3 regions of the Pseudomonas sp. RA_105y_Pfl2_P56 genome follow, and region 3 is predicted to be linked to each of the others. Evidence: predicted binding sites of a transcription regulator. Region 3 holds the regulator's gene; each other region holds the start of a gene.
What was found. The regulator sigma-54, encoded in region 3, starts transcription at its own class of promoters, with help from an activator protein. The targets are predictions, from matches to a motif close to ANTGGCATNNANNTTGCTNT.

Region 1 (9,706 bases), on a different contig from region 3:
GGCACGTACTCGGCGCGATCCCCCGCCACTTGCAACTGGCCGTCGGCGCTCAGTTCGCGAAAGGTAAAGGTGCTCAAGCCCTCGTCACGGACCGCCTGCTCCAGCGCAAGTCGCTGTGCACGCGGCACGCGAGGGGCATAGGAATAGGCTTGAGTGCGCAACAGCAGGGGCTTGGCATAACCATCGAACTCGGCGCGGGACACCGATTGGGAGTTGACGAAGAAGCGGCGCAAGCCGTCCAGGCGCTGTTCCTGATCCTGAAAGCGCTCTTCGATGCGGCTGTAGCGTTCATTGGCCAGCAGTTGAAAACGCTGATGCAATTGTTGCTGCAACTGATTGAGGGTCGCCCAGGCGAGCAGCCCCGTGAGAATCCCGCCGGCGAGCAATACCAGCATCGCGACCAGCCAGGCCGAGACGTCTTCGCTGATAAAACCCAGAATCTTCGGGCGCACGGGGTGCAACGACATAAGGGCCACTCACTACGCCACTATTGCGGAAAACGCCATTGGCCATGAGTGAGTTATAGCTATTAGCCACTAATTTGGCTAGCACTGAGAGAATCCAAGAGCCTTTAAAAATCAAGGCTCTGTGGATCCAATCTTTCCAAGCGTCAACGAGCCGTGATTTTCCAGGCGCGGTGAATCTTGGTGTTACGGGCGAAATCCGGATCAAGGGTCTGCGCGCTGATTTCCTCGACCGCATAACGCTCGGTCAAATTCTCCTCCAACTCGAACTTGCGGAAGTTGTTGGAGAAGTACAGCACGCCCCCCGGCGCCAGGCGAGCCATGGCCAGGTCGATCAACTGCACCTGATCACGCTGCACGTCGAAAATCCCTTCCATGCGCTTGGAGTTGGAGAAAGTCGGTGGATCGATGAAGATCAGGTCGTACTCGTCCCGGCAGTTCTCCAGCCACGCCATCACATCGCCCTGCTCCAGACGGTTCTTGTCCGAGTAGCCGTTCAGCGACAGGTTACGGCGCGCCCAATCGAGGTAAGTCTTCGACAGGTCAACGCTGGTGGTGCTGCGTGCACCGCCCTTGGCCGCGTGGACGCTGGCCGTCGCGGTGTAGCAGAACAGATTGAGGAAGCGCTTGCCGGCAGCCTCTTTCTGAATGCGCATGCGGATCGGCCGGTGGTCGAGGAACAGGCCGGTGTCGAGGTAGTCGGTGAGGTTGACCAGCAACTTCACGCCGCCCTCGCTGACTTCGTTGAACTTGCCCTGTGCGCTCTGGCGCTCGTACTGCTTGGTGCCGCTCTGGCGTTCGCGGCGCTTGACCACCACGCGGTTCTTGTCGACGTTCAGCGCCTGCGGAATCGCCGCCAGGGCATCGAACATGCGGGCCGAGGCCTTTTCCGGGTCGATGGACTTCGGCGCCGCGTATTCCTGGACATGCACCCAATCGTGGTACAGGTCGATGGCCATCGAATACTCAGGCATGTCGGCATCGTAGACGCGGTAGCAATCAATGCCTTCGCGCTTGACCCACTTGCTCATGGCCTTGAGGTTTTTTTGCAGACGGTTGGCAAACATCTGCCCGCCTTCGCTCAAGCGCGGCTGCTCGATCACTGGTGCTGGGGCTGGCGTCGGTTTGATCGGATTGCCGTTCTTGTTGAATTTGCGCTCTTGTGGCTCGTCCGGGGTTTGATCGTAAGCGGCTTGCTCACGCTCGGCCTGACGCTGTTCCGGTGTGCGACGCTCACCGGTGACAAACTGATCCGGCAGCACTTTGATCAACAGCAGCTTGCACGGCAGCGCACCGTTCCAGAACGAATACTGCTTGTGGCTGCGAATGCCCATGCGCTTGCCCAGATCCGGCGCGCCGGTGAACACCGCCGCTTCCCAGTTCAGGCAGGCCTGACGCAGGCGCTCGCCGAGGTTCTGGTAGAGGTAAAGCAGGCTGGCTTCGTCACCCAGACGCTCGCCGTACGGCGGGTTGCAGATCACCAGACCTTTCTGGTTCTGATCCGGACGCGGCTCGAACGTCGCGACTTCGCCCTGGTAGATCTTGATCCACTCGCTTAAACCCGCACGTTCAACGTTGTTGCGGCCCGGTTGAATCAGGCGCGGGTCCGCTTCGTAACCGCGAATCCACAGCGGCGTCTTGGCCAGACCGGCAGCGGCACGCTGGGAAGCTTCTTCGTGGAGTTTCTTCCACAGCGCCGGGACGTGACCGAGCCACGCGGTGAAGCCCCACTGCTCACGACGCAGGTTCGGCGCCATATCGGCGGCGATCATGCCGGCTTCGACGAGGAACGTACCGACACCGCACATCGGGTCAGCCAGCGCGCCGCCTTCAGCCGCAATGCGCGGCCAACCGGAACGGATCAGAATCGCCGCCGCGAGGTTTTCCTTCAACGGCGCCGCGCCCTGCTGCAAGCGATAGCCGCGCTGGTGCAGGCTGTGGCCGGAAAGGTCGAGGGACAGAATGGCTTCGCCGCGATCCAGACGCAGGTGAATGCGCAGATCCGGGTTCAGCTTGTCGATGCTCGGGCGATCGCCCTGCGGGGTACGCAGTTTGTCGACAATGGCGTCTTTGACTTTCAAGGCGCCGAAGTGGGTGTTGTCGATACCCGAGCCGTGTCCACTGAATTCAACGGCCAGGGTGCCGTCGCTGAGCATGTGGTCCTGCCACTCGACGTCGAGCACGCCGTGGTACAGGTCTTCAGCGTCTTTCATCGGAAAACGCTTGAGCACCAGCAGCACACGGTTAGCCAGACGCGACCAGAGGCACAGGCGATAAGCGGTTTCCATGGTCGCCATGCCACGCACGGCGGACGTGTGCTCGCGGGCGTCTTCAAGGCCAAGCCCGACGGCTTCCTCGATGAGCAGGCCTTCAAGGCCTTTGGGGCAAGTGAGGAAGAGTTCGAAACGATCGGACATGGTTTTTCCAGAGCCTTTGGCTAGTGAATCGGCAACGCATTGCCGATCCGGTTTTCAATCAGGCGCTTTTCTAAAAGAACGCCCGCGTGGCACGAAGGTGTGCCATTCCATCCCCGCTGCTCGGGTTAAAAGAGCTTAGATGCAAGGACAGATAAAAACGTGGTGAAACAAATTGCCGTAAAACGACCCTTCGTCGAATAGTACCTGACGCTAAACGTGGGTCATTCTCACTAAAGAATTAACCCCATCATCCAGCGCGGAGCCGATCATACCGGGGTTTGCCTAAAGAACACCCATGAAACCCGTCGGTACTTATGGCAATAGCACTATTTTTGTTACGTGCTTATGACAAAACGATCATTCCATCGGTGTGACTCATTGGTTAGAACTGAGCACAGGTTGACGTTGAAACGGCGTCAACACCTTGGCTCGCCACGCCGGCAGCGAGCCGCCAACGGCAGGAGTTTTCTGCCAGACCTCGATTGAGGTCAACGCGTCAAGAACAGTCAACAAGTGAGGGAAACACCCTATGAGAAGACTTAAGCGTGATCCGTTGGAAAGAGCATTTTTGCGCGGATATCAATATGGCGTTGGTGGAAAATCCCGTGAGCTTTGCCCATTTACTCTACCGTCGGTACGCCAAGCCTGGATCAACGGCTGGCGAGAAGGACGCGGCGACAACTGGGACGGTATGACCGGCACTGCGGGAATCCACAGACTCAACGAACTTCACGCCGTCGGCTGACACAGGGCATTTACTCCGACACGACAATCTGAATGTTTAACGCATTAACCACGCACGTCCTTCCCGGACGGCGGGCTGCGGCCCAGGGGCTCCTTCGAGGAGCCCTTTTTTATGCCTGAATGATCATTTTTTGTGCTGGACCACATAACCTGCGAAATCAGCGCAGGGCAGCGATGGCGTCGACCGACTCACGAATCAACGCCGGGCCTTTATAGATGAAGCCAGAATAAATCTGCACCAGGCTCGCACCGGCCGTGATCTTCTCAGCCGCATGTTTGCCTTGCGTGATACCGCCAGCGGCAATGATCGGCAAACGACCACCCAACTCACCCGCCAGCACCTTCACCGTGTGCGTGCTCTTGTCTCGCACCGGCGCGCCCGACAGACCACCCGCCTCATCACCATGCTCCATGCCTTCAACACCCACACGGCTCAGGGTGGTATTGGTCGCAATCACCGCGTCCATCCCGGTTTCGATCAACGCTTGCGCGACCTGCGCAGTTTCTTCGTCAGTCATGTCCGGAGCGATCTTGATCGCCAGCGGCACATGTTTGCCATGACGCAACGCCAGTTCGGCGCGGCGCGTGGCCAGGTCGGCCAGCAACTGTTTGAGCGAATCACCGAACTGCAAACTGCGCAGACCCGGGGTGTTCGGCGAGCTGACGTTGACCGTGATGTAACTGGCGTGGGCGTAGACTTTGTCCAGGCAGATCAGATAATCGTCCACGGCACGCTCGACCGGGGTGTCGAAGTTCTTGCCAATGTTGATGCCCAGCACGCCTTTGTATTTGGCCGCTGCGACGCGCGCCAGCAGGTTATCGACACCGAGGTTGTTGAAGCCCATGCGATTGATGATCGCCTCGGCTTCCGGCAGGCGGAAAATCCGTGGTTTCGGGTTGCCTGGCTGTGGGCGTGGAGTCACGGTGCCGATTTCGACAAAACCGAAACCCAGTTGCGCGAAGCCGTCGATGGCCGCGCCGTTCTTGTCCAGACCGGCCGCCAGACCCACCGGGTTCGGGAACTCCAGCCCCATGACCGTCACCGGCATCTTCGCCGGTGCCTTGCACAGCAAGCCATTGAGGCCCAAACGCCCACCCGCGCCGATCAGATCCAGCGACAGATCGTGGGAGGTTTCCGGGGAAAGTTTGAACAACAGCTGACGGGCCAGGGAATACATGGGCGGCGATGACTCGGGCGGCGAAAAGAGGCGGCGATTATAGCCGTGCATCGACCTGCCGCGCGAGGCGCACACGCAAATCGTGGTGACTGGCATATGCCTTGCACTTTCATCGTCATCAGCTCACAGGCCAACGGCGGCGTGCGGGCAATGACAATGGCGTCGTCCTCGGGTTTTGCCTGCGCAAAGCCTGGGACGGCGTTTTTTTTGAAGGCGGCTTTTGCAGGTGCACTCGATGAATGAACCCTCCGTCGGGCCGCTGGCCTGGGTCAACGGCAGTGATGCCCCGGAAAAAAGCGCAATCAACCTGGGTTTCATGGCCCTGAGCGATTGCGCCTCCGTGGTCGTCGCTGCCACTCAGGGCTTTGCCCAACCTTATGGGCTGACCCTGAACCTGAAACGCCAGACGTCGTGGGCCAATTTGCGCGACAAACTGGTCAGCGGCGAACTCGACGCCGCCCACAGCCTCTACGGGCTGATTTACGCGGTGCACCTGGGCATCGGCGGTGTTGCTTCGACCGACATGGCAGTGCTGATGGGCCTGAATCAGAACGGCCAAAGTCTCAACCTGTCCCACGGTCTGCAAAACCTCGGCGTGACCAGTCCTGAAGCACTGGATCGTCATGCGCACCAAAGCCGCGCAAAACTGACCTTCGCCCAGACGTTCCCCACCGGCACTCACGCGATGTGGCTTTATTACTGGCTGGCGAGCCAGGGCATTCATCCGTTGCAGGATGTTGAGAGCGTGGTGGTGCCGCCACCGCAAATGGTCGCGCACCTGCAAGCCGGGCGCATCGATGGTTTTTGCGTCGGGGAGCCGTGGGCAGCCAGCGCGGTACAGCAGGATCTTGGTTTTACATTGGCCACCAGCCAGACCATCTGGCCCGATCACCCGGAGAAGGTTCTCGGCTGCACCCGTGCCTTTGTCGAGCAATACCCCAACACCGCGCGGGCGTTGGTGATGGCGATCCTTGAAGCCAGTCGTTTTATCGAACAAAGCCCGCAGAATCGCCGCAGCACTGCGCAGTTGCTCAGCGCGCCGCAATACCTGGACGCGCCGACGTCGTGTATCGAACCGCGCTTTCTCGGTGACTATGCCGACGGCTTGGGCAATCGCTGGCAAGATCCTCACGGCTTGCGCTTTCACGGCAAGGGCGAAGTCAATTTGCCGTACCTGTCCGACGGCATGTGGTTCATGACTCAGTTCCGCCGCTGGGGGTTGCTGCGCGAAGATCCGGATTACCTCGCCGTCGCCCGCCAGGTTCAACAACTCGACATCTACCGTGAAGCCGCGACCGCCGTGGGCGTTGCCGCGTGGGCTACGGACATGCGCAGCAGCGAGTTGCTCGACGGCAAAGTCTGGGACGGCAGCGACCCGGCCGGTTACGCCCGCAGTTTCAAGCTGCACGCTCTGAGCGACGACGCTCCTCTTCTCGCCCGACGCTGACAGGAGACCGTGAACATGTTGCGTATTCTGCTGATCAACGACACGGCGAAAAAAGTCGGACGTCTGAAGACCGCGCTGACCGAGGCGGGTTTCGAGGTAATCGACGAGTCCGGCCTGACCATCGATCTGCCCGCGCGCGTCGAAACAGTGCGCCCGGACGTGATTCTGATCGATACCGAGTCACCCAGTCGCGATGTCATGGAGCAAGTGGTACTGGTCAGCCGCGACCAGCCAAGGCCGATTGTGATGTTCACCGACGAACATGACCCCAGCGTGATGCGTCAGGCGATCAAGTCCGGGGTCAGTGCCTACATCGTCGAAGGTATTCACGCACAACGGTTGCAGCCGATTCTTGATGTGGCCATGGCCCGCTTCGAGAGCGATCAGGCCTTGCGCGCGCAACTTCAGGCCCGCGACCAGCAACTGGCAGAACGCAAGCGCATCGAACTGGCCAAGGGTTTGTTGATGAAGATGAAGGACTGCAACGAGGAAGAGGCCTACACCCTGATGCGCCGCCAGGCCATGAGCCGCCAGCAGAAGCTGATTCAGGTGGCGGAGCAGATCATTGCCATGAGTGAGTTGCTGGGCTGAAACCGATATCGCGAGCGGGCGTACCTTGATCTCAACCTGTTGGCACAAATCTGGCTAGGCATTCAACACAGGTAACCAACGGCGGTTGCCCCACCCTCGACAAAGACGTCGCTCACCCGTTCGCCCCTCCCGGCGAGTCAGGTAGCGGCGTTTTTTCGTTTTGGCCCCACAGACCGGGGTCGGTGGTGCGGCCGTGGCGGCGCCCCACCTGCTGTGCATGACTCCTTTCGAGACTCTTTTCAGCTGAGGTGCGCGATGAATTCAAGCTTCTGGAAATCCGGCCATACCCCGACCCTGTTCGCAGCCTTCCTCTATTTCGACCTGAGCTTCATGGTCTGGTACCTGCTCGGCCCGTTGGCGGTGCAGATCGCCGGCGACCTGCACCTGACCACTCAACAACGCGGCCTCGTCGTCGCCACACCGATCCTCGCTGGCGCCGTACTGCGCTTTGTGATGGGCATGCTCGCCGATCGCCTGTCACCAAAAACTGCCGGAATGATCGGCCAGGTCATCGTGATCTGTGCACTGTTCGGCGCCTGGAAACTTGGCATTCATAGCTACGAACAGGCGTTGATACTGGGCCTGTTCCTCGGTATGGCCGGCGCGTCGTTTGCCGTGGCCCTGCCATTGGCGTCGCAGTGGTATCCGCCGCAGCATCAGGGCAAAGCCATGGGCATTGCCGGTGCGGGTAACTCCGGCACCGTGTTCGCGGCACTGATCGCCCCGGTACTGGCTGCATCCTTCGGCTGGAGCAACGTCTTCGGTTTCGCCCTTATTCCGTTGATCCTGACACTGGTGCTGTTCACCTTGCTGGCGAAAAACGCCCCCCAGCGGCCAAAACCCAAAGCCATGGCTGACTACTTCAAAGCCCTTGGCGACCGTGACAGTTGGTGGTTCATGTTTTTCTACAGCGTCACCTTCGGTGGTTTCATCGGCCTGGCGAGCGCCCTGCCCGGCTACTTCAACGATCAGTACGGTTTGAGCCCGGTGACCGCCGGTTACTACACCGCGGCCTGTGTGTTCGGTGGCAGTTTGATGCGGCCACTGGGCGGCGCCCTGGCTGATCGTTTCGGCGGCATCCGCACCTTGCTGGCGATGTACACCGTCGCGGCTATTTGCATCGCGGTTGTTGGTTTCAACCTGCCAAGTTCCTACGCGGCGCTGGCGCTTTTCGTCTGCACCATGCTCGGTTTAGGGGCAGGCAATGGTGCGGTTTTCCAACTGGTCCCCCAGCGTTTTCGCCTGGAAATCGGCGTCATGACCGGGCTGATCGGCATGGCCGGCGGTATCGGCGGTTTTGCGTTGGCGGCGGGCATGGGTGCGATCAAACAGAGCACCGGCAGCTATCAATTGGCGCTGTGGTTGTTCGCCAGTCTTGGCGTGCTGGCGTGGTTTGGTCTGCACGGGGTCAAGCGTCGCTGGAGAACCACCTGGGGGTCGGCGGCGGTGACGGCGGCGCGGGTCTGAAGAGTCCATGGCCCTGCAACTGAGTTTTGCCCAGGCCAGTGCCACCGGCCCGCGCGCGGAGAATCAGGACGCCTTGCGTCTGGTCACGCCCGCTCCGGCGCTGGCAGCGAGCAAAGGTTATCTGTTCGCCATCGCCGACGGTGTCAGCCAATGCGCCGATGGCGGACTCGCTGCACGCTCGACCTTGCAGGCCCTGGCGCTCGACTATTACGCCACACCGCAAACCTGGGGCGTGGCGCAGGCACTTGAGCGCTTGCTGATTGCGCAGAATCGTTGGTTGCAAGCCAACGGCGGTGGGCAACCGCTGCTCACCACAGTCAGCGCTTTGGTCATGCGTGGCCAGCGCTTTACCCTCGCCCATGTCGGCGATTGCCGGGTCTATCGCTGGCAGGCCGACCGCTTGCAGCGCATCTCCCAGGATCACGTCTGGGAGCAGCCGGGCATGCAACACGTACTCAAGCGTGCGCTGGGGCTGGATCAGCATCTGGTGCTGGATTTCCTTGATGGTGAGCTGCGCGCGGGCGAGTGTTTCGTGCTGCTCAGCGATGGCGTGTGGTCGACCCTGAGCGATACCGCGATTGCGGCCATTCTGCGCGACCAGCCGGATCTCGACAGCGCCGTACAGACGCTGGTCAACGCCGCGCACCTGGCGGGCAGTCAGGACAACGCCAGTGCTTTGCTGGTGCGGGTCGATGCCGTCGGTGAGGCGAGCATCGGTGACGCATTGATTCATTTGCAGCAATGGCCACTGCCGCCGCCGTTGAAAAACGGGCAGATGTTCGAAGGCTGGCAGGTGCAAGGCGTTGTCGGCAAGAGCCAGCAATCGCTGCTCTATCGAGTCATTGATGGGCAAGGTCGGCGCTGGTTGCTGAAAACCCTGCCGACGCGTCTGGCCGATGATCCCCAGGCCGGGCAGGCCTTGCTCTCGGAAGAATGGTTCCTCAAACGTGTCGCCGGCAGACATTTTCCCGAAATCCATGCCGGCCATCAGCGCCAGCATTTGTACTACGTGATGCGGGAATATGCCGGGACGACGCTGGCGCAGTTGTTTCAACAAAACGCTCCACTGCCCCTGGCGCAATGGCAAGACATTGCCGAGCGCTTGTTGCGGACGGTGGGGCTGCTGCATCGGCGGCAGATCCTGCACCGCGACATCAAGCCGGAGAATCTGCATCTGGGCGACGACGGGGAGTTGCGGCTGCTGGATTTCGGTCTGGCGTATTGTCCGGGGCTTTCGCAGGACACGCCTGCCACATTGCCCGGCACACCGAGCTACCTCGCCCCGGAAGCCTTTCGCGGCGACCCACCGAGTGCGCAACAGGATCTGTACGCGGTAGGCGTGACGCTCTATTTTCTGCTGACGGGGCACTTTCCCTATGGCGAGGTCGAAGCCTTCCA
Region 2 (9,706 bases), on a different contig from region 3:
AGTAACAGGCCCAACGCGGCCAGCAGAATGATGCTCACCCCCATGCTCCACAAGCCCAGACGGCTGACCAGCCACACGCCGAACGGTGCGCCAATTGCCAGCGCGCCATAGCTGGCGATGCCGTTCCACGAGATCACTTTGGCGGTGTTCGCCGCGCCAACCCGACCAATGCCCCAGCCGATCGAGCCGGAACCGACCAGACTTTCCGCGCTGCCCAGCACCAGTCGGCCGATCAACAGGCTGATCAGGCTGAGCATCGGCATGTTCGGTGTCCATGCTGAAATCAGCATGAACACACCGCTCAAACCACAGCCCGCCAAGCCATACATCACTGCCAGCTTGCTGCCCTTGTTGTCGATGATCTTGCCTGCATACGGACGGCTGAGCAGGGTGGCCAGATACTGCACGCTGATCACCAGGCCAGCGATTACCGCGCCGAAACCGAGGTCGCTGTGGACGTAGCCCGGCAGTACAGCGAGTGGAATGCCGATGTTCAGATAGCCGATAAAGGTGAAGAGGACGATGGAAACGACTTGCAGCGTGACCGCCAGGGGGCGCTGGGGCTCTGACATAGAGAACGACATGGGTAAAGGTCCACGGGAGCAGCAGATTAGATAGGCTGCTCATGATACCGGCGCGAACGTTTCAGGGGCGGGGAAAAGTAAAACTATTTGCCGGTCGACGGTTTCAGGGTTTGGCGGGGGCGACCAGTTGCGTGGTGACCAGTGCGGCAAGTGCGTTCTCTTCGCTGCCGAAACGGGCGAGCAGGGCGGCTTGCTTCTCGGGGGAGAGCCGACTCCAGATTTCGATCATTTTCTCGGTGGCACCGATCAGAACGGCGGCTTGGCTTTCGGAGAATTCGTCGGTCATGGCGGGCTCGGGGTTTCAGGCAGTGTGGAAAGCGCATGTTAGCGCTTTCCACACGGTCTGTACGGCGGGGTTACTCTTCGCTGTCGGCCGGACGGCTCTCAACGGCTTCTTTCGGTTCGGGCTGCCCCGCGCCGGCTTGTTGCGTGGTCGTCTGCTCAGGTACGTGCAGGCTTGGGAAGGGGAGATTAGGAATCTCGTGCATGGTTGCGCTCCTCGCTAAGTCTGTTGATAGATCTGGTAGATCCGCGCTTTTTGAAAGCCTGAGCAGGATACAGCAGGAAAAATGACAATCAGACTTTTAATTCGAATTATTGCGACAAATGGCCGCAGGGGGAGCAAAAACAAAGATCACCGCAAAGTAAATGTGGGAGCGGGCTTGCTCGCGAAGGCGGTGTATCAGGCAACTTAATTGTCGACTGACACTGCGCCTTCGCGAGCAAGCCCGCTCCCACAGCGGTTTGTGTGGCTGGATCTATTTGCTGACGTCAGCGATCGCTTGTGCCAGCAAGGCGAGGCGTGTGGCGTCGATACCGGCCACGTTCGCCCGGCCTGAGCTGACCATGTAAACGCTGTGTTGCTCGCGCAGTTGTTTCACTTGCTCGGGTGACAGGCCGGTGTAAGAGAACATTCCGCGCTGCACGCCAATGTGCGCAAAACGCTCACGCAGACCATGGGGCTCCAGCGCCTCGACCAAACCGCTGCGTAATTGCGCGATACGCAAACGCATGGCCTCCACTTCGTCGGCCCAGCGGCTTTTCAGCTCTGGATCGGCAAGGATGGTCGCTACAACGGCTGCGCCGTGATCCGGTGGGGTCGACCACAGGTTGCGGGCGATGTTGGCCAGTTGGCTGCGAATGTCGATGAGCTTGTCGGCGGTGTTCGCGCAGACGATCAGCGCGCCGGTGCGGTCGCGATACAGGCCGAAGTTCTTCGAGCAGGAACTGGTGATCAGCAACTCCGGCAGTTGCGCGGCGAACAAGCGGGTCGGCCACGCGTCTTGCTCCAGACCATCGCCAAAGCCCTGGTAGGCAAAGTCGATCAGCGGCAGCAAATCGCGACGGCGCACGACTTCCAGCACGCGCTGCCAGTCGTCGTGGTTCAGGTCGAAACCGGTCGGGTTGTGGCAGCACGCATGCAACAGCACCACATCGCCCTTCGGTGCTTCATTGAGCACTGCGAGCATGGCTTCGACGTCGAGACGGTTATCGCTGCCCACATACGGGTAGTGACTGATCTTGACGCCGGCCGCCGCGAAAATGGTTTCGTGGATCGGCCAGGTCGGGTTGCTCAGCCATACGCCTTTGCCCGGCAAGCACTGCGCGATGAAGTCGGCGGCCAGACGCAGGGCACCGGTGCCGCCCGGGGTCTGAGTAGCGCCGGCGCGTTGTTCGGCGATCAACTTCGAGTCAGCACCCAGTACCAGCTCATTGATGACTTTGCCAAACGACGGATTGCCGTGGCCGCCGATGTAGGTTTTGGTGTCCTGGCTTTCGACCAGCCGTGCCTCGGCGATCTTCACTGCCTCGGGGATTGGCGTGAGGCCTTGGGCATCCTTGTAGACGCCAACACCCAGGTCGAATTTGCGCGGGTTGCTGTCCTGCGCATACGCCTCCATCAAACCGAGGATCGGGTCGCCGGGTACCCGGCCAATGGCGTCGAAGTGCATTACTTGCGTCCTTCTGCGGTCTTGGCCACTTCGTCGGTGCGTGCGGCCATGATGAAGTCGTTGCGGTGCAGGCCTTTGATCGAGTGGCTCCACCAGGTCACGGTGACTTTGCCCCACTCGGTCAACAGGCCCGGGTGGTGACCTTCGGCCTCGGAGATTTCGCCGACGGCGTTGGTGAAGGCCAGTGCATGTTTGAAGTTCTTGAACAGGAAGACTTTCTCCAGCTGCATGATGCTGTCGCGTACTTCGATGTTCCAGTCAGGGATCTGCTTGATCAGGATCGGCAGTTCTTCGTCGCTGACTTGTGGCGCATCGGCGCGGCAGGCTTCGCAGTGGGCTTGGTTCAAAGTGGACATGGTTGGATTCCTGAATCGAGTGTTTTTTTTATAACGGTCGTCAATTGCGCCACGCTAAACCAAAGTGGCGCTAACGGACAGACTCACTTGTAAGCAAAAGCCACGGTTCACGCCGCTTTTGGTTTCGGCGGAAATTTTGGTGCATGCAGACCCAACTGCATGCCTTGTCTGACCATGGCCATGATGTCTTCATGGGCCACGTCGAACAGGCGCTTGAGGTTTGGCAGGACAAAGTACAGTGGTTGCAGAATGTCGATGCGGTACGGCGTGCGCATGGCTTCCAGCGGATCGAATGTCTGATGCTCAGGTTCGTCCGACAGGCAGTAAACGGTTTCTTTCGGTGAGGACAGGATGCCGCCGCCGTAGATCCGCTTGCCTTGCGGGGTGTCGACCAGGCCGAACTCGATGGTCATCCAGTACAGGCGCGCCAGGTACACGCGCTCTTCCTTGGTCGCTTGCAGGCCGAGTTTGCCGTAGGTGTGGGTGAATTCAGCGAACCACGGGTTGGTCAGCAGCGGGCAGTGACCAAAAATCTCGTGGAAAATGTCCGGCTCTTGCAGGTAGTCGAGTTCTTCGCGGGTACGAATAAACGTGGCCACCGGAAATTGCTTGCTGGCGAGCAGTTCAAAGAACGTCTGGAAGGGAATCAGTGCCGGGACGCGAGCGACCTGCCAGCCAGTGGTTTCACCGAGCACCTTGTTGATTTCGCTCAGTTGCGGAATGCGGTCGTGGGGCAGGCCGAGTTGTTCGATACCGTCCAGATATTCCTGGCACGCACGGCCTTCGATCACTTTCAGTTGGCGAGTGATCAGCGTGTTCCACACCGCGTGTTCTTCGGCGGGGTAGTCGATAAAACCTTGCGCATCGGGCTCGCGGGCCACGTATTGCGTCTGCTTCATGCTGCTCTCCTGCTAGGGGAATTCGTTCTTGTTATGTCCAGCGATGGACTCAGAATGACTCGAGAGCGTGTTGATTTGCAGCGGGTTGAATGGCGTCCTTGTAGGAAAGATCGTCGATTTTCGTAAAGTATTCGTTACGGATTGTAGTCTGCTTCGCGTTTGCTGCGATTTTCAGGTTTGAAAAGGCTATTGGGTGTCACATAATCTTGACGACTATCTGCGCGCCTCGACAGAAAAGTGAGACCAGGGTGCGCCGCAAAACCCTGTGGGAGCCGCTTGCTTGCACAGGGGTTGTGTTCAACCTAATCCTTGTCAGGCCTTTTCTATGCGCATCAAAGTCCACTGCCAGAACCGCATCGGTATCTTGCGCGACATCCTCAACCTGCTGGTGGCTTACGGAATCAACGTCGCGCGCGGCGAGGTCGGTGGTGAGCACGGCAACGCGATCTATCTGCATTGTCCCAACCTGATCAATATCCAGTTCCAGGCGCTGCGGCCGAAGTTCGAGGCGATTGCCGGGGTGTTCGGGGTCAAGCGAGTAGGGCTGATGCCCAGCGAGCGACGGCACATGGAGTTGAATGCCTTGCTCGGCGCCTTGGAATTCCCGGTGCTGTCGATCGACATGGGCGGCTCGATTGTCGCGGCGAACCGGGCGGCGGCACAGTTGCTGGGCGTACGGGTTGATGAGGTGCCGGGGATTCCGCTCTCGCGCTATGCCGAGGATTTCGATTTGCCGGAACTGGTGCGCGCCAACAAATCGCGAATCAACGGTATGCGGGTCAAGGTCAAGGGTGACGTCTTTCTGGCCGACATCGCACCGCTGCAATCAGAGCACGACGACAGCGAAGCCATGGCTGGTGCGGTGTTGACGTTGCATCGCGCCGACCGCGTCGGCGAGCGCATCTATAACGTGCGCAAACAAGAGTTGCGCGGGTTCGACAGCATCTTCCAAAGCTCGAAAGTCATGGCCGCGGTGGTGCGCGAGGCGCGACGCATGGCGCCATTGGACGCACCTTTATTGATAGAGGGTGAGACCGGCACGGGCAAGGAGTTGCTGGCGCGCGCCTGCCACCTCGCCAGTCCGCGTGGGCAGTCGCCGTTGATGGCGCTCAATTGCGCGGGGCTGCCGGAGTCGATGGCTGAGACCGAGCTGTTTGGCTATGGCCCGGGTGCTTTCGAAGGTGCGCGCGCCGAAGGCAAACTCGGGCTGCTGGAGCTGACGGCGGGCGGCACCTTGTTTCTCGATGGCGTCGGTGAGATGAGCCCGCGTTTGCAGGTGAAGTTGCTGCGTTTTCTGCAGGATGGCTGTTTCCGTCGGGTCGGCAGCGACGAAGAGGTTTATCTGGATGTGCGGGTGATCTGCGCCACGCAGGTCGACTTGTCGGAGCTGTGCGCGCGCGGTGAGTTTCGCCAGGATTTGTATCACCGCTTGAACGTGCTTTCGCTGCACATTCCACCGTTGCGTGAATGCCTCGATGGCTTGACGCCGCTGGTGGAGCACTTCCTCGATCAGGCCAGTCGGCAGATCGGGTGTTCGCTGCCCAAACTGGCACCGGCGGCGATGGACCGGCTTAGTCATTACCATTGGCCGGGTAATGTGCGGCAGTTGGAAAACGTGCTGTTCCAGGCCGTTTCGCTGTGTGATGGCGGTACGGTCAAGGCTGAGCATATTCGTCTGCCGGATTACGGCGTGCGTCAGCCGCTTGGCGATTTTTCGCTGGAGGGTGGTTTGGACGAGATTGTCGGGCGCTTTGAGAAAGCAGTGCTGGAGCGGTTGTATTCCGAGCATCCGAGCAGTCGGCAATTAGGCAAGCGGTTGGGGGTTTCGCATACGACCATTGCCAATAAGTTGCGGGAGTATGAAGTCGGTAAAACCGATTCATAGCCCAAACATGTGTGGGTAATGATGGCCTCTTCGCGAGCAAGCCTGCTTGCACATTTGCAATGCAATCGCTGTGGGCGCGAGCTTGCTCGCGAAGGCGTTGGTACCGACAGCCTCAGCGCCAGGCTTTGCCACCTACCGGCATAACACCGCCGGTTTTTCGACTTCGATACATTTCTCCCGTTCGCGCAAAACCCCTCAAGTCCTTTGTTTGCCGGGCCTGAAGCCGCCAGAAAAAAGTTGGTCTGCAAATTGCTTATGGCTCAGCAGTACAGCGGTGGGCGGCAAACGTCCGGCATGCAGAGGAAAGAGTGTGGACAAGTACCTTTATGTGGCAATGACCGGCGCCAGCCAGAACGCACTGGCGCAAAAGGCGCATGCCAACAACCTGGCGAACATCTCCACCAATGGTTTTCAGCGCGACCTGGAGCAGGCGCGTTCGATGCCGGTGTTCGGTGACAGCTTTCCGGCGCGTGCGTATGCCATGAGCGAACGTCCCGCCACTGATTTCACCCCAGGCTCGCTGGTGCAGACCGGCCGTGACCTCGACGTCGCCGTGGCCGGCAATGGTTGGATCGCCGTGCAGAACCCGAACGGTGGCGAAAGCTACGTGCGTACCGGCAGCCTGAATGTCGACGCCCTCGGCGTACTGCGCGCCGGCAACGGCATGCCGGTGATGGGCAATGGCGGTCCGATCGCCGTGCCGCCCGAGCAGCAGATCGAAGTCGGTGAAGACGGCACCATCAGTATTCGTGCGATGGGCGAAGGCCCGCGCGTCATGGCAGAGGTGGACCGGATCAAACTGGTCAACCCGGACATCAAGAACATGAATAAGGGCCTCGATGGCTCGATTTACACCAAGGACGGCAAGCCTGCGCCGGCCGATGCCAATGTCAAACTGGTGTCGGGTTTCCTGGAGTCGAGCAACGTCAATGCCGTGGAAGAGATGACATCGGTGCTGGCCCTGGCCAAGCAGTTCGAGTTGCACGTCAAGATGATGAACACCGCCAAAGACGACGACCAGGCCATGGCTCGGGTCTTGCAGATCAGCTAATTATCAGAACGTCGCGCCGTAAAACAGGCGCACGAGGAGAATCGAATGCTTCCGGCTCTATGGGTTGCCAAAACAGGTCTGTCCGCCCAGGACACCAACCTGACGACCATTTCCAACAACCTGGCGAACGTCTCGACTACGGGTTTCAAACGTGATCGCGCCGAATTCCAGGACTTGCTGTATCAGATCAAGCGTCAGCCAGGCGCCCAGTCGACTCAGGACAGCGAGCTGCCGTCGGGTCTGCAAGTGGGTACGGGTGTGCGCATCGTCGGTACGCAGAAAAACTTCACCGCCGGTAGCCTGCAAACCACCGAGCAGCCGCTGGATCTGGCCGTTGATGGTCGCGGTTTCTTCCAGATTCTGCAGCCGGACGGCACCACGTCCTACACCCGTGACGGTACTTTTCACCTCGATTCCAATGGCCAGGTCGTCAATGCCAGCGGTTTCGCCCTGGAACCCGCCATCGTCATCCCGAACGATGCGCAGACCTTCACTGTGGGTCGTGATGGCACCGTCTCGATCACCGTTGCCGGTAACCCGGCATCCCAGGTGATCGGCAACCTGCAAACCGCCGACTTCATCAACCCGGCCGGTCTGCAAGCGGTGGGTAACAACCTGTTCCTGGAAACCGCTGCGTCGGGTGCGCCGCAAGTCGGTACGCCGGGCCTGAACGGTTTCGGCACCACACTGCAGAACACCCTGGAAACCTCCAACGTCAGCACCGTTGAAGAGATGGTCAACATGATCACCACTCAGCGCGCTTACGAGATGAACTCCAAGGTGATCTCCACCGCCGACCAGATGCTCTCGTTCGTAACGCAGAATCTGTAATCAAGTCTATGAGGCGGCCATGAGGTCGCCTGCAACACCGTGAGGTAGGGTCATGAATCGCTTCGTATCTGTTCTGGCATTGAGTGGAGTCGTCTCGCTCGCGGGCTGCGTCGCTCCGACGCCCAAGCCCAATGACCCTTACTACGCTCCGGTGTTGCCGCGCACGCCGTTGCCGGCGGCAGCCAACAACGGCTCGATCTATCAGGCCGGCTTCGAGCAGAACCTGTACAGCGACCGCAAGGCGTTCCGGGTCGGTGACATCATCACCATCACCCTGAACGAGAGAACCCAGGCGAGCAAAAACGCCAACTCGCAAGTGGCCAAGAACAGCAAGACCGGCATCGGCCTGACTTCGTTGTTTGGCGGCAGCGGTACCCTCAACAACCCGTTGGGCAGTACTGATCTGAGCCTGGACGTCGGCTACAGCGGCGACCGCGCAACCAAGGGCGACAGCAAGTCCGGCCAGAGCAACAGCCTGACCGGTTCGATTACCGTGACCGTGGCCGACGTGCTGCCCAATGGCATCATCGCTGTGCGCGGCGAGAAGTGGATGACCCTCAATACCGGCGATGAGCTGGTGCGGATCGCCGGTCTGGTACGTGCCGATGACATCGCCACTGACAACACCGTGTCGTCGACCCGTGTCGCCGATGCGCGCATCACCTACTCGGGCACCGGCTCGTTTGCCGATGCGAGTCAGCCAGGCTGGTTCGACCGTTTCTTCCTCAGCCCGCTGTTCCCTTTCTAGGTGGCTACGTTGAATTTCAGAAGCCTTATGGTGGCCGCGTTTTTGTTGTCGGCGGCCTTCAATGCACAAGCCGAACGGTTGAAGGACATCGCCAGCATTTCCGGCGTGCGTTCCAACCAGTTGATCGGCTATGGCCTGGTGGTCGGGCTGAATGGCACCGGTGACCAGACGACGCAAACGCCGTTCACCCTGCAGACCTTCAACAACATGCTCTCGCAGTTCGGCATCAAGGTGCCGGCAGGGTCGGGCAACGTGCAGTTGAAAAACGTCGCGGCGGTGTCGGTGAGTGCCGATCTGCCTGCGTTTGCCAAACCGGGTCAACAAGTCGACATCACCGTTTCGTCCATCGGTAACTCCAAGAGCCTGCGCGGCGGCACGTTGCTGCTGACGCCGCTCAAGGGTATCGACGGTAATGTCTACGCCATCGCTCAGGGCAACCTGGTGGTGGGCGGTTTTGATGCCGAAGGTCGCGACGGTTCGAAGATCACTGTCAACGTTCCGTCGGCCGGTCGTATTCCTGGCGGTGCGTCGGTGGAACGTTCGGTGCCGAGTGGTTTCAATCAGGGCAACAGCCTGACGCTGAACCTCAATCGTTCTGACTTCACCACTGCCAAGCGCATCGTCGACAAGATCAACGACATGCTCGGCCCTGGTGTGGCGCAGGCCGTTGATGGTGGATCGGTTCGCGTCACCGCACCGCTCGACCCGAGCCAGCGTGTCGACTATCTGTCGATTCTGGAAAACCTTGAAGTCGACCCCGGTCAGGCGGTGGCCAAAGTCATCATCAACTCGCGTACCGGCACCATCGTCATCGGTCAGAACGTGAAAGTCTCGCCAGCCGCCGTCACCCACGGCAGCCTGACCGTGACCATCACCGAAGACCCGATCGTCAGCCAGCCGGGCCCGTTGTCCAACGGCCAGACTGCCGTTGTGCCGCGCTCGCGGGTCAATGCCCAGCAAGAAGCCAAGCCAATGTTCAAGTTCGGCCCGGGCACCACCCTCGACGAGATCGTCCGGGCGGTGAACCAGGTCGGCGCGGCGCCGGGTGACTTGATGGCGATCCTTGAAGCACTGAAGCAGGCCGGCGCGTTGCAAGCCGACCTGATCGTGATCTGAGGACGACGACCATGGACATGCGCAAGAGCGGGCTGGTCAGTAGCAGCGATTCGGGTTCTTACTCTGACCTCAATCGCCTGAACCAGCTCAAGGTTGGCGACAAGGACAGCGATGCGAACATGCGCAAAGTGGCGCAGGAGTTCGAGTCGCTGTTTCTCGGCGAGATGCTCAAGTCGATGCGTTCGGCCACCGAGGCGCTGGGGCAGGACAATCCGCTCAACACGCCGGCGGCCAAGCAGTATCAGAAAATGTACGACCAGCAACTGGCCGTGTCGCTGTCCCGC
Region 3 (9,706 bases):
AGGCGCGATTGCTCGCGGCGAAACGCGGCAGCCATTTGTGCAGGTAGGCGTAAATGTCCTGGAACATTTCCTCGACTTCCGGCTGCGCCGCCAGGTATTCGGCCACCGGCGCATCGAGACCCGATTGCGCGCGCAGCTCTGGCTTCCAGTACGGGTTGGGCAGGCAGCGCACGTCGAACACCACGTCTGCATCGACCGGCATGCCGCGTTTGAAGCCGAATGACTCAACGAGAAATGCTGTTCCGGGTTCAGGCTGATTGAGCAGGCGCAACTTGATGGTGTCGCGCAACTGGTACAGGTTCAGGTGGGTGGTGTTGATCTTCAGGTCGGCCAGATCGGCGATTGGGCCGAGCAGGGCGGTTTCATCGCTGATCGCTTCGGCCAGTGAGCGGTTGGCAGTGCTCAGTGGATGACGCCGACGGGTTTCCGAAAAACGCTTGAGCAGGGTTTCTTCGTCGGCGTCCAGATAAAGCACATCGCACTGGATGTGGCGGCTGCGGACTTCTTCCAGCAACTCGGGGAAACGCGAGAGATGGCTCGGCAGGTTGCGCGCATCGATCGACACGGCCACCAGCGGTTGTGCCAATTCGGTGTGTATCAGTGCGCGTTCAGCCAGTTCTGGCAACAAGCCTGCCGGCAGGTTGTCGATGCAGTAGTAACCGCTGTCCTCAAGGACATTCAGTGCGGTGCTTTTGCCCGAGCCGGAGCGGCCACTGACGATGATCAAGCGCATGATTAATGCCTGTTCTGCTCTTCCAGTACCACTTGGTACAAGGCTTCACTGCCGGCAGCGCTGCGCAGTCTTTCGCGTACTTCCTTGCGGTCGAGCATGCTGGCGATTTGACGCAGTAACTCCAGGTGCGCATCGGTAGCGGCTTCTGGGACCAGCAGTACAAACAACAGATCAACGGGGGCGCCGTCGATCGCATCGAAATCGATAGGGGCGTCGAGGTGAAGCAGAGCGCTGACAGGCTCAATGCAACCCTTGAGGCGACAGTGAGGAATGGCGATGCCGTTGCCAAAACCGGTGGAACCGAGTTTTTCACGGGCAATCAGGGCCTCGAAGACATCTTGCATCTCCAGCGCCGGCACTTCGCGGGCGATCAGGTTGGCAATTTGTTCGAGGGCTTTCTTTTTACTGCCGCCCGGCACGTTCACAAGAGAACGGCCGGGGGTCAGGATATTTTCAAGTCGGATCATGGAGTGGGGGGTTATCGACCGGTAGCGCCCTGGAGCAGGCTCTGGGTCTTTTCCTTATGCTTTTTGAGTTGTTTATCCAGCTTGTCGGTCAGGGCGTCGATCGCGGCGTACATATCGGTATGTTCCGCGTTGGCGACCACTTCACTGCCGGGAATATGCAAGGTGGCTTCGATTTTCTGCTTGAGCTTTTCGACACACATCGTGACTTGTACGTTGGTGATCTTGTCGAAATGGCGCTCCAATCGTTCGAGTTTCTCGTTGATGTAGGTGCGCAGAGGTTCGGTCACTTCCAGTTGGTGTCCACTGATGTTGACTTGCATACAGCTTCTCCTTCGTTGCCAGTGCATAAAGCGGCAGGCTGGATAGCCTGCCACTGGAACGCTGTAACGTGGCTTACATCAACCGCTTGCGTTCGCTCGAAGGCGCGATCCCGAGGGACTCGCGGTACTTGGCGACGGTGCGGCGAGCCACCTGAATGCCTTGTGCCTCCAGTAAACCAGCGATCTTGCTGTCACTCAACGGCTTTTTCTGATTTTCCGCAGCAACCAGTTTTTTGATGATCGCGCGGATCGCCGTGGACGAGCATTCACCGCCTTCGGAGGTGCTGACGTGGCTTGAGAAAAAGTATTTCAGTTCATAGATACCGCGCGGGGTATGCATGAACTTCTGCGTGGTCACTCGGGAAATCGTCGATTCGTGCATGCCAACCGCTTCGGCGATGTCATGCAGCACCAGTGGCTTCATGGCTTCGTCCCCGTATTCCAGAAAGCCGCGTTGATGCTCGACGATCTGGGTGGCCACTTTCATCAGGGTTTCGTTGCGGCTTTGCAGGCTCTTGATGAACCAGCGGGCTTCCTGCAACTGGTTGCGCATGAAAGTGTTGTCGGCGCTGGTATCGGCGCGTCTTACGAAGCCGGCATACTGGGCGTTGACCCGCAGGCGGGGCACTGATTCCTGATTCAGTTCGACCAGCCAGCGTTCATTGTCCTTGCGCACAATGACGTCAGGGACGACGTATTCGGCTTCAGTGGATTCGATCTGAGAGCCCGGACGCGGGTTGAGGCTCTGCACCAGTTCGATGACTTGACGCAGTTCATCTTCCTTGAGCTTCATGCGCCGCATCAACTGGTTGTAATCGCGGCTGCCGAGCAAGTCGATGTAGTCGGTGACCAGACGTTTCGCTTCAGTCAGCCATGGTGTCTTCGCCGACAACTGGCGCAGTTGCAGCAACAGGCATTCGCCGAGGTTGCGGGCGCCGATGCCAGCGGGTTCAAACTGCTGGATGCGGTGCAGAACGGCTTCGATTTCGTCCAGTTCGATGTCCAGTTCCGGGTCGAACGCTTCGAGGATTTCTTCGAGGGTTTCGTCCAGGTAACCCTGGTTGTTTATGCAGTCGACCAGGGTGACGGCGATCAGTCGGTCGGTGTCTGACATCGGCGCGAGATTGAGCTGCCACAGCAGGTGGCTTTGCAGGCTTTCACCGGCGGAGGTGCGAGTGGTGAAGTCCCATTCGTCGTCATCGCTGCTGGGCAGGCTGCTGGCACTGGTCTGGTAGACGTCCTCCCAGGCCGTGTCGACCGGAAGCTCGTTGGGGATACGCTCGCTCCATTCGCCATCTTCCAGATTGTCCACCGTCGGAGCGGTTTCCTGATAGGACGGTTCCTGAATTTCGGTGTTGGGCTTTTGCTCGGCGTTGTCGGCCAGAGGGTCCGAGTTATCGAAGTCGTCGCCTTCTTCCTGGCGTTCGAGCATCGGATTGGATTCCAGGGCCTCCTGGATTTCCTGTTGCAGATCCAGGGTCGACAATTGGAGCAGACGGATGGCCTGTTGCAGCTGCGGTGTCATCGTCAGCTGCTGGCCCATTCTCAAGACTAGCGATGGTTTCATGGCAGGGGCTTAACACCTTATTCGCCGGCGCACATGCGCCATCCACTACAGAGCGCCGAAGCGCCAAACTTAAGCAAATTATATGCCTGAAACTGAAGTGTTTGCCTAGAGCGTTGTAACAATTAAAGCGTATTAAATCCTGCTTGAATCGATACAGCGCCCGCGCGTCTCTCCGGGCGCTGTCGCGTTTACAGGCGGAACTCGTGACCCAGATACACTTCCTTGACCAGATCGTTGGCCAGGATGGTTTCTGCGTCGCCTTCGGCAATCAACTGGCCGTCGTTGACGATGTAAGCGGTTTCGCAGATATCCAGCGTCTCACGCACGTTGTGGTCGGTGATCAGTACGCCGATGCCCTTGGCCTTGAGGTGGTGGATGATCTGCTTGATGTCGCCGACCGAGATCGGGTCGACACCGGCGAACGGTTCGTCGAGCAGGATGAATTTCGGTGCGGTTGCCAGAGCACGCGCGATTTCAACTCGGCGGCGTTCACCACCGGACAGGCTCATGCCCAGGTTGTCGCGGATGTGGCTGATGTGAAATTCCTGCAGCAGGCTTTCCAGCTCCTTGCGACGGCCGGCCTTGTCGAGCTCCTGGCGAGTCTCGAGGATGGCCATGATGTTGTCGGCCACCGACAGCTTGCGGAAGATCGAGGCTTCTTGCGGTAGATAGCCAATACCTGCCTTTGCGCGACCGTGCATTGGCTGGTGGCTGACGTCCAGATCGTCGATCAGCACGCGGCCCTGATCGGCCTGTACCAGGCCGACAATCATGTAGAAGCATGTGGTCTTGCCGGCACCGTTCGGGCCGAGCAGGCCAACAATCTGGCCGCTGTCGATCGACAGGCTGACGTCACGCACGACCTGGCGGCTTTTATAGGCCTTGGCCAGATGCTGAGCTTTCAGAGTGGCCATTACTGGGTTTTCTCGTCGGTTTTCTTCTTCGGCTGGATCACCATGTCGATGCGCGGACGCGACTCGGTGACCTTGCTGCCGGTGGCACGGCCGGCACTGGCCAGTTTCTTCACCGTGTCGTAGACGATTTTCTCGCCTTGGGTGATGTTGTCGTCCTTGTCGACAACCTTGGCCTTGTCGATCAGCACGACGCGGTTCTGCGCTGCGTGGTACTGGATCGTTACGCCCCAGCCTTGAACGGGTTTCTTGTCGCCGGCGGTTTGCAGTTGCTCGAAGTAGGCAAGGTTGCCCACCGAGGTCACCACGTCGATGTCACCGGCCTGAGTGCGAGTGATGGTCACGGTGTTGCCGGTAACCTTCATCGAGCCCTGAGTGATGATCACGTCGCCTTTATAGGTGGCAACGCCATTCTTGTCGTCCAGTTGGGCATCGTCGGCCTGAATGCGGATCGGCTGCTCTTGATCGTTCGGCAGAGCCCAGGCGCTCACGCTTCCCAGTGCTGCGCCCAGACTGAGCAAAATAGGGAGGGTTTTAACGAGCCTCATACTGTCCTCTTACGTTCGATAGCAGGTGTATCCTGCTTTCCTTCAGATACGCTTTCATTCCCACGCCAGTCGATACACCCCCAGCGCCGTCGATTCTAACGGGTTGCGCGGTCTGCGCATATTGCTGCTGCGGGAACACCGTCATGCGAGTCGACGTGATCAGGGTGTCGCGGTTCTTTTCATCGGTGCGCTTGACGCGTACCGAGTCGATCAACTCGACTTCGGTGCCGCCCGAGTTCACTTCGCCGCGCTCACTGGTCACGTGCCATGGGAACGCTGTCCCGCGGTACATGTTCAGGTCGGGCTTGGTCACCAGCGTGATGTCGGTCGCCTTGACGTGTTCGGCCTTGTCGGACGTCATTTCATACTGCACTTTGCCGTCCGGAAGGTATTGCAAGGTATGCGTGTTGGTCGCATACCAGTCGATAGGGGTGTCTACCGACGAGGTTGGCGGTTTGTCGAGAAAGCGTTCCGGGCTGATGTTCCAATAACCGACCGCCGCGAATATCGCGGCTATACAGGCGAAGAGCAGGAAGTTACGAAATTTTTTGCTGAACATTTTTTGGCTCACAGGTACGCGGCGTTGGCCGCATCGAGGCGGCCCTGGGCGCGCAGGATCAGTTCGCAGAATTCACGGGCGGCACCTTCGCCGCCGCGGGCCCGGGTCACACCATGGGCGTGTTCGCGGACGAAATCAGCGGCGTTGGCCACGGCCATGCCCAAGCCTGCGCGGCGGATCACCGGCAGGTCGGGCAGGTCGTCACCGAGGTAGGCGACCTGTTCATAGCTTAGGCCCAGTTGCTCAAGTAGACCGTCCAGAACCACCAATTTGTCTTCGCGGCCCTGAAACAGGTGCGCGATGCCGAGGTTTTTCGCTCGGCGCTCGACCACGGACGTTTTACGGCCGCTGATGATGGCGGTCTGCACGCCAGCGTTCATCAGCATTTTGATGCCTTGACCGTCGAGGGTGTTGAACGTCTTGAACTCGCTGCCGTCTTCAAGGAAGTACAGGCGTCCGTCGGTAAGGACGCCGTCGACGTCGAAAACCGCCAGTTTGATCGCTTTTGCGCGTTGCAGCAGATCGGTGCTCATTACATCACTCCTGCGCGCAGCAGGTCGGAGAGGTTGAAGGCGCCGACCGGGCGATCTTCCTCATCGACAACTACCAGCGCGTTGATTCGGTGGTCTTCCATGATTTTCAGGGCTTCGGCGGCGAGCATCTCGGGTCGGGCGGTCTTGCCGTGGGCTGTCATCACCTGGTCGATGGTCGCGCTGCGGATGTCGATGCTGCGATCCAGCGTGCGGCGCAAATCGCCATCGGTGAAAATCCCGGCGAGCTTGCCGTCGGCTTCAAGAATCACGGTCATGCCCAGACCCTTGCGGGTCATTTCCATCAGAGCGTCCTTGAGCAGAGTGCCGCGTTGCACTTGTGGCAGCTCTTGCCCGCTGTGCATGACGTTTTCCACTTTCAGCAACAGACGACGACCCAGCGCACCGCCCGGGTGAGAGAAAGCAAAATCTTCAGCGGTAAAGCCGCGCGCTTCCAGCAATGCAACGGCCAGGGCGTCACCCATGACCAGTGCAGCGGTGGTCGAGGACGTCGGCGCCAGGTTCAGCGGGCAGGCTTCGTGCTCGACGTGAACGTTGAGGTTGACCTCGGCAGCCTTCGCCAGTGGCGAGGCCGGGTTGCCGGTCACGCTGATCAACTGGATGCCCAGACGCTTGATCAAAGGCAGCAGGGTGACAATTTCGTTGGTCGAGCCGGAGTTCGAGAGGGCCAGGATCACGTCATCGCGAGTGATCATGCCCATGTCGCCGTGGCTGGCTTCGGCCGGATGTACGAAAAAAGCCGGGGTGCCGGTGCTGGCCAGGGTCGCAGCAATCTTGTTGCCGACGTGTCCGGACTTGCCCATGCCGACCACCACCACACGGCCCTTGCTGGCCAGAATCATCTCGCAGGCGCGTACGAAATCGGCGTCGATATGGGGCAACAAGCCTTCTACGGCTTCCATTTCGAGGCGGATGGTGCGTTGTGCCGATTGAATCAGGTCGCTGGATTGGCTCATGTCAGAAATCGTATAGCCCGATGAAAAGGCGGCGATTATAGCGGTTATGTTGCAAAGCCTCACGCAAGTTCGTCGTGCTTTAGCATTCCCCGCGACCAAAACCCGGCAAAACGGCCTCCAGTCTCCCCCTTACCGTTGAATACAGCCCGGTACAAGCCTTGGGCGCTTGGCCTTTGCAGTGATATAGTTCGCCGCCAGTTCGGCCTGCCCGGGATGTAAGTGCTTTTTAAGTAGAGCCAGGCGTCCGAGTGAGAGGCTGCATCGCAAGGAGTTTAGATGAGTGCCGATAACGCCTACGCGGTCGAGCTGAAGGGAGTCTCCTTCAAGCGCGGTGCGCGCAGCATATTCAATAACGTCGATATCCGCATCCCGCGCGGCAAGGTCACCGGCATCATGGGGCCTTCCGGGTGTGGCAAGACCACCCTGCTGCGGTTGATGGGCGCACAGTTGCGTCCTTCCAGTGGCGAAGTCTGGGTGAACGGTCAGAACCTGCCGCAGCTTTCGCGCAGCGATCTGTTCGATGCACGCAAGCACATGGGCGTGCTGTTTCAGAGCGGTGCGCTGTTCACCGATCTCGATGTTTTCGAGAACGTCGCTTTTCCCCTGCGCGTTCATACCCAATTGCCGGAAGAAATGATCCGCGACATCGTCCTGCTCAAGCTGCAGGCCGTTGGCTTGCGTGGCGCCATCGAGTTGATGCCCGATGAGCTGTCTGGCGGCATGAAGCGTCGCGTGGCTCTGGCTCGCGCAATTGCGCTCGATCCACAGATCCTCATGTACGACGAGCCGTTCGTGGGCCAGGACCCGATCGCCATGGGTGTGTTGGTACGCTTGATCCGTCTGCTCAATGATGCGCTGGGAATCACCAGCATCGTGGTGTCCCACGATCTGGCCGAAACCGCGAGCATTGCCGACTACCTCTATATAGTCGGCGACGGTCAGGTGCTGGGGCAGGGCACGCCGGACGAATTGATGAACTCGCACGAGCCGCGTATTCGTCAGTTCATGACGGGCGATCCTGACGGCCCGGTGCCGTACCACTTTCCAGCGACGGATTACCGCGCAGATCTTCTGGGGAAGCGCTGATGCGCAGAATTTCATTAATAGAACGCGTACGCCGGTTCGGCGAAGCGGCGATCGACGCCATTGCGGTGTTTGGTCGTGCAACGCTGTTCCTGTTTCACGCCTTGATCGGTCGTGGCGGCATCAGCGGCGGTTTTGGCCTGCTGGTCAAACAGTTGCATTCGGTGGGCGTCATGTCGCTGGTGATCATCGTGGTCTCCGGTATCTTCATCGGCATGGTGCTGGCGCTGCAGGGTTTCAGCATTCTGTCGAGCTACGGTTCGGAGCAGGCGGTAGGGCAGATGGTTGCTCTGACCCTGCTGCGTGAACTGGGCCCGGTGGTGACGGCGCTGTTGTTTGCCGGGCGTGCCGGTTCGGCATTGACCGCAGAAATCGGCAACATGAAATCCACCGAACAGCTTTCCAGCCTGGAAATGATCGGTGTCGACCCGCTCAAGTACATTATCGCGCCGCGTTTGTGGGCCGGTTTCATCTCCCTGCCGGTGCTGGCGATGATTTTCAGCGTGGTGGGCATCTGGGGCGGCTCGTGGGTGGCTGTCGACTGGCTGGGCGTGTATGAAGGCTCCTATTGGGCGAACATGCAGAACAGCGTGAACTTCACCAGTGATGTGCTCAACGGTGTCATCAAAAGTATCGTTTTCGCCTTCGTAGTGACCTGGATCGCCGTATTCCAAGGCTATGACTGTGAGCCCACTTCCGAGGGGATCAGTCGTGCCACCACCAAGACCGTAGTGTTTGCCTCGCTGGCAGTGCTCGGCCTGGACTTTATTCTGACCGCTTTGATGTTTGGAGATTTCTGATGCAAAACCGCACCCTGGAAATCGGTGTCGGCCTGTTCCTGTTGGCAGGGATCCTGGCTTTGCTGCTGCTTGCTTTGCGGGTCAGTGGCCTGTCTCCGACTTCGACCACCGACACCTATAAACTTTATGCCTACTTTGACAATATCGCCGGTTTGACGGTCAGAGCCAAAGTGACCATGGCCGGCGTCACGATCGGCAAGGTCACGGCAATCGATCTGGATCACGACAGCTTCACGGGTCGGGTGACTCTGCAAGTGGATAAAAACGTCGACAATCTGCCGACCGACTCCACCGCGTCTATCCTGACCGCTGGGCTGCTGGGCGAGAAGTACATCGGTATCAGCGTGGGCGGGGAAGACACCCGTCTGAAGGATGGTGGAACCATTCACGACACGCAGTCGTCACTGGTACTGGAAGACCTGATCGGTAAATTCCTGCTCAATACCGTTAGCAAAGACGCCAAATGAGGAGCTTTTGAATGATCTCTACCTTGCGACGTGGACTGTTGGTACTGCTTGCGACATTGCCATTGATGGGCACTGCTGTGGCGGCGCAGTCGGCGCATGATCTGGTTCAGGACACCACGAACCGGATGTTGGCTGATCTGGCGGCCAATAAAGAAAAGTACAAACAGGATCCGCAGGATTTCTATACCGCGCTGAACACCATTGTCGGCCCTGTGGTGGATGCCGAAGGCATTTCCAAAAGCATCATGACGGTCAAGTATTCGCGCAAGGCGACGCCGGCACAGATGCAGACGTTCCAGGAAAACTTCAAGAAAGGCCTGTTCCAGTTTTATGGCAACGCCTTGCTTGAATACAACAACCAGGGCATCACTGTTGATCCGGCCAAGGACGAGTCCGGCGATCGCACCAGCGTCGGCATGACCGTAAAAGGCAACAACGGCGCGATCTATCCAGTGCAGTACACGCTCGAGAAGATCAACGGCGAGTGGAAACTGCGCAACGTGATCATCAACGGTATCAACATTGGCAAGCTGTTCCGTGATCAGTTCTCTGATGCGATGCAGCGCAATGGCAACAACCTGGACGCGACCATCAACGGTTGGGCCGGTGAAGTCGCCAAAGCCAAAGAAGAAACCGACAAAGCTGCCGTGAAGCCAGCGCAATGAAAGAGGCGGCAGTGCGTATGAGTGATGTCGATGAGCTTTTGCTCAGCGGAGTGCTGGACTACCGCACCGGGCCTGACCT

Region 1: the regulator sigma-54 is predicted to act here: its motif matches at 4,892-4,911, upstream of AACY11_RS02695 (CmpA/NrtA family ABC transporter substrate-binding protein).
Region 2: the regulator sigma-54 is predicted to act here: its motif matches at 5,913-5,932, upstream of AACY11_RS14940 (flagellar basal body rod protein FlgF).

The regions. Positions count from the first base shown of each region.
Region 1 is NZ_CAXAPL010000002.1:222,828-232,533, forward strand. Features, by position in the region: gene AACY11_RS02675 (sensor domain-containing diguanylate cyclase) at 1-467, opposite strand, end outside; gene rlmKL (bifunctional 23S rRNA (guanine(2069)-N(7))-methyltransferase RlmK/23S rRNA (guanine(2445)-N(2))-methyltransferase RlmL) at 611-2,881, opposite strand; gene rmf (ribosome modulation factor) at 3,411-3,626, shown strand; gene AACY11_RS02690 (quinone-dependent dihydroorotate dehydrogenase) at 3,784-4,803, opposite strand; gene AACY11_RS02695 (CmpA/NrtA family ABC transporter substrate-binding protein) at 5,039-6,250, shown strand; gene AACY11_RS02700 (ANTAR domain-containing response regulator) at 6,266-6,841, shown strand; gene AACY11_RS02705 (nitrate/nitrite transporter) at 7,097-8,308, shown strand; gene AACY11_RS02710 (bifunctional protein-serine/threonine kinase/phosphatase) at 8,316-9,706, shown strand, end outside.
Region 2 is NZ_CAXAPL010000019.1:51,628-61,333, forward strand. Features, by position in the region: gene AACY11_RS14905 (MFS transporter) at 1-584, opposite strand, end outside; gene AACY11_RS14910 (hypothetical protein) at 688-870, opposite strand; gene AACY11_RS14915 (hypothetical protein) at 941-1,072, opposite strand; gene AACY11_RS14920 (amino acid aminotransferase) at 1,343-2,536, opposite strand; gene AACY11_RS14925 (4a-hydroxytetrahydrobiopterin dehydratase) at 2,536-2,892, opposite strand; gene phhA (phenylalanine 4-monooxygenase) at 3,000-3,791, opposite strand; gene AACY11_RS14935 (sigma-54-dependent transcriptional regulator) at 4,117-5,676, shown strand; gene AACY11_RS14940 (flagellar basal body rod protein FlgF) at 5,987-6,727, shown strand; gene flgG (flagellar basal-body rod protein FlgG) at 6,773-7,558, shown strand; gene flgH (flagellar basal body L-ring protein FlgH) at 7,611-8,306, shown strand; gene AACY11_RS14955 (flagellar basal body P-ring protein FlgI) at 8,334-9,422, shown strand; gene flgJ (flagellar assembly peptidoglycan hydrolase FlgJ) at 9,434-9,706, shown strand, end outside.
Region 3 is NZ_CAXAPL010000005.1:22,723-32,428, reverse strand. Features, by position in the region: gene rapZ (RNase adapter RapZ) at 1-733, opposite strand, end outside; gene ptsN (PTS IIA-like nitrogen regulatory protein PtsN) at 736-1,200, opposite strand; gene hpf (ribosome hibernation-promoting factor, HPF/YfiA family) at 1,212-1,520, opposite strand; gene AACY11_RS05185 (RNA polymerase factor sigma-54) at 1,594-3,087, opposite strand; gene lptB (LPS export ABC transporter ATP-binding protein) at 3,276-4,001, opposite strand; gene lptA (lipopolysaccharide transport periplasmic protein LptA) at 4,001-4,546, opposite strand; gene lptC (LPS export ABC transporter periplasmic protein LptC) at 4,533-5,105, opposite strand; gene AACY11_RS05165 (KdsC family phosphatase) at 5,114-5,638, opposite strand; gene AACY11_RS05160 (KpsF/GutQ family sugar-phosphate isomerase) at 5,638-6,612, opposite strand; gene AACY11_RS05155 (ATP-binding cassette domain-containing protein) at 6,889-7,698, shown strand; gene mlaE (lipid asymmetry maintenance ABC transporter permease subunit MlaE) at 7,698-8,495, shown strand; gene mlaD (outer membrane lipid asymmetry maintenance protein MlaD) at 8,495-8,962, shown strand; gene AACY11_RS05140 (MlaC/ttg2D family ABC transporter substrate-binding protein) at 8,974-9,627, shown strand; gene AACY11_RS05135 (STAS domain-containing protein) at 9,624-9,706, shown strand, end outside.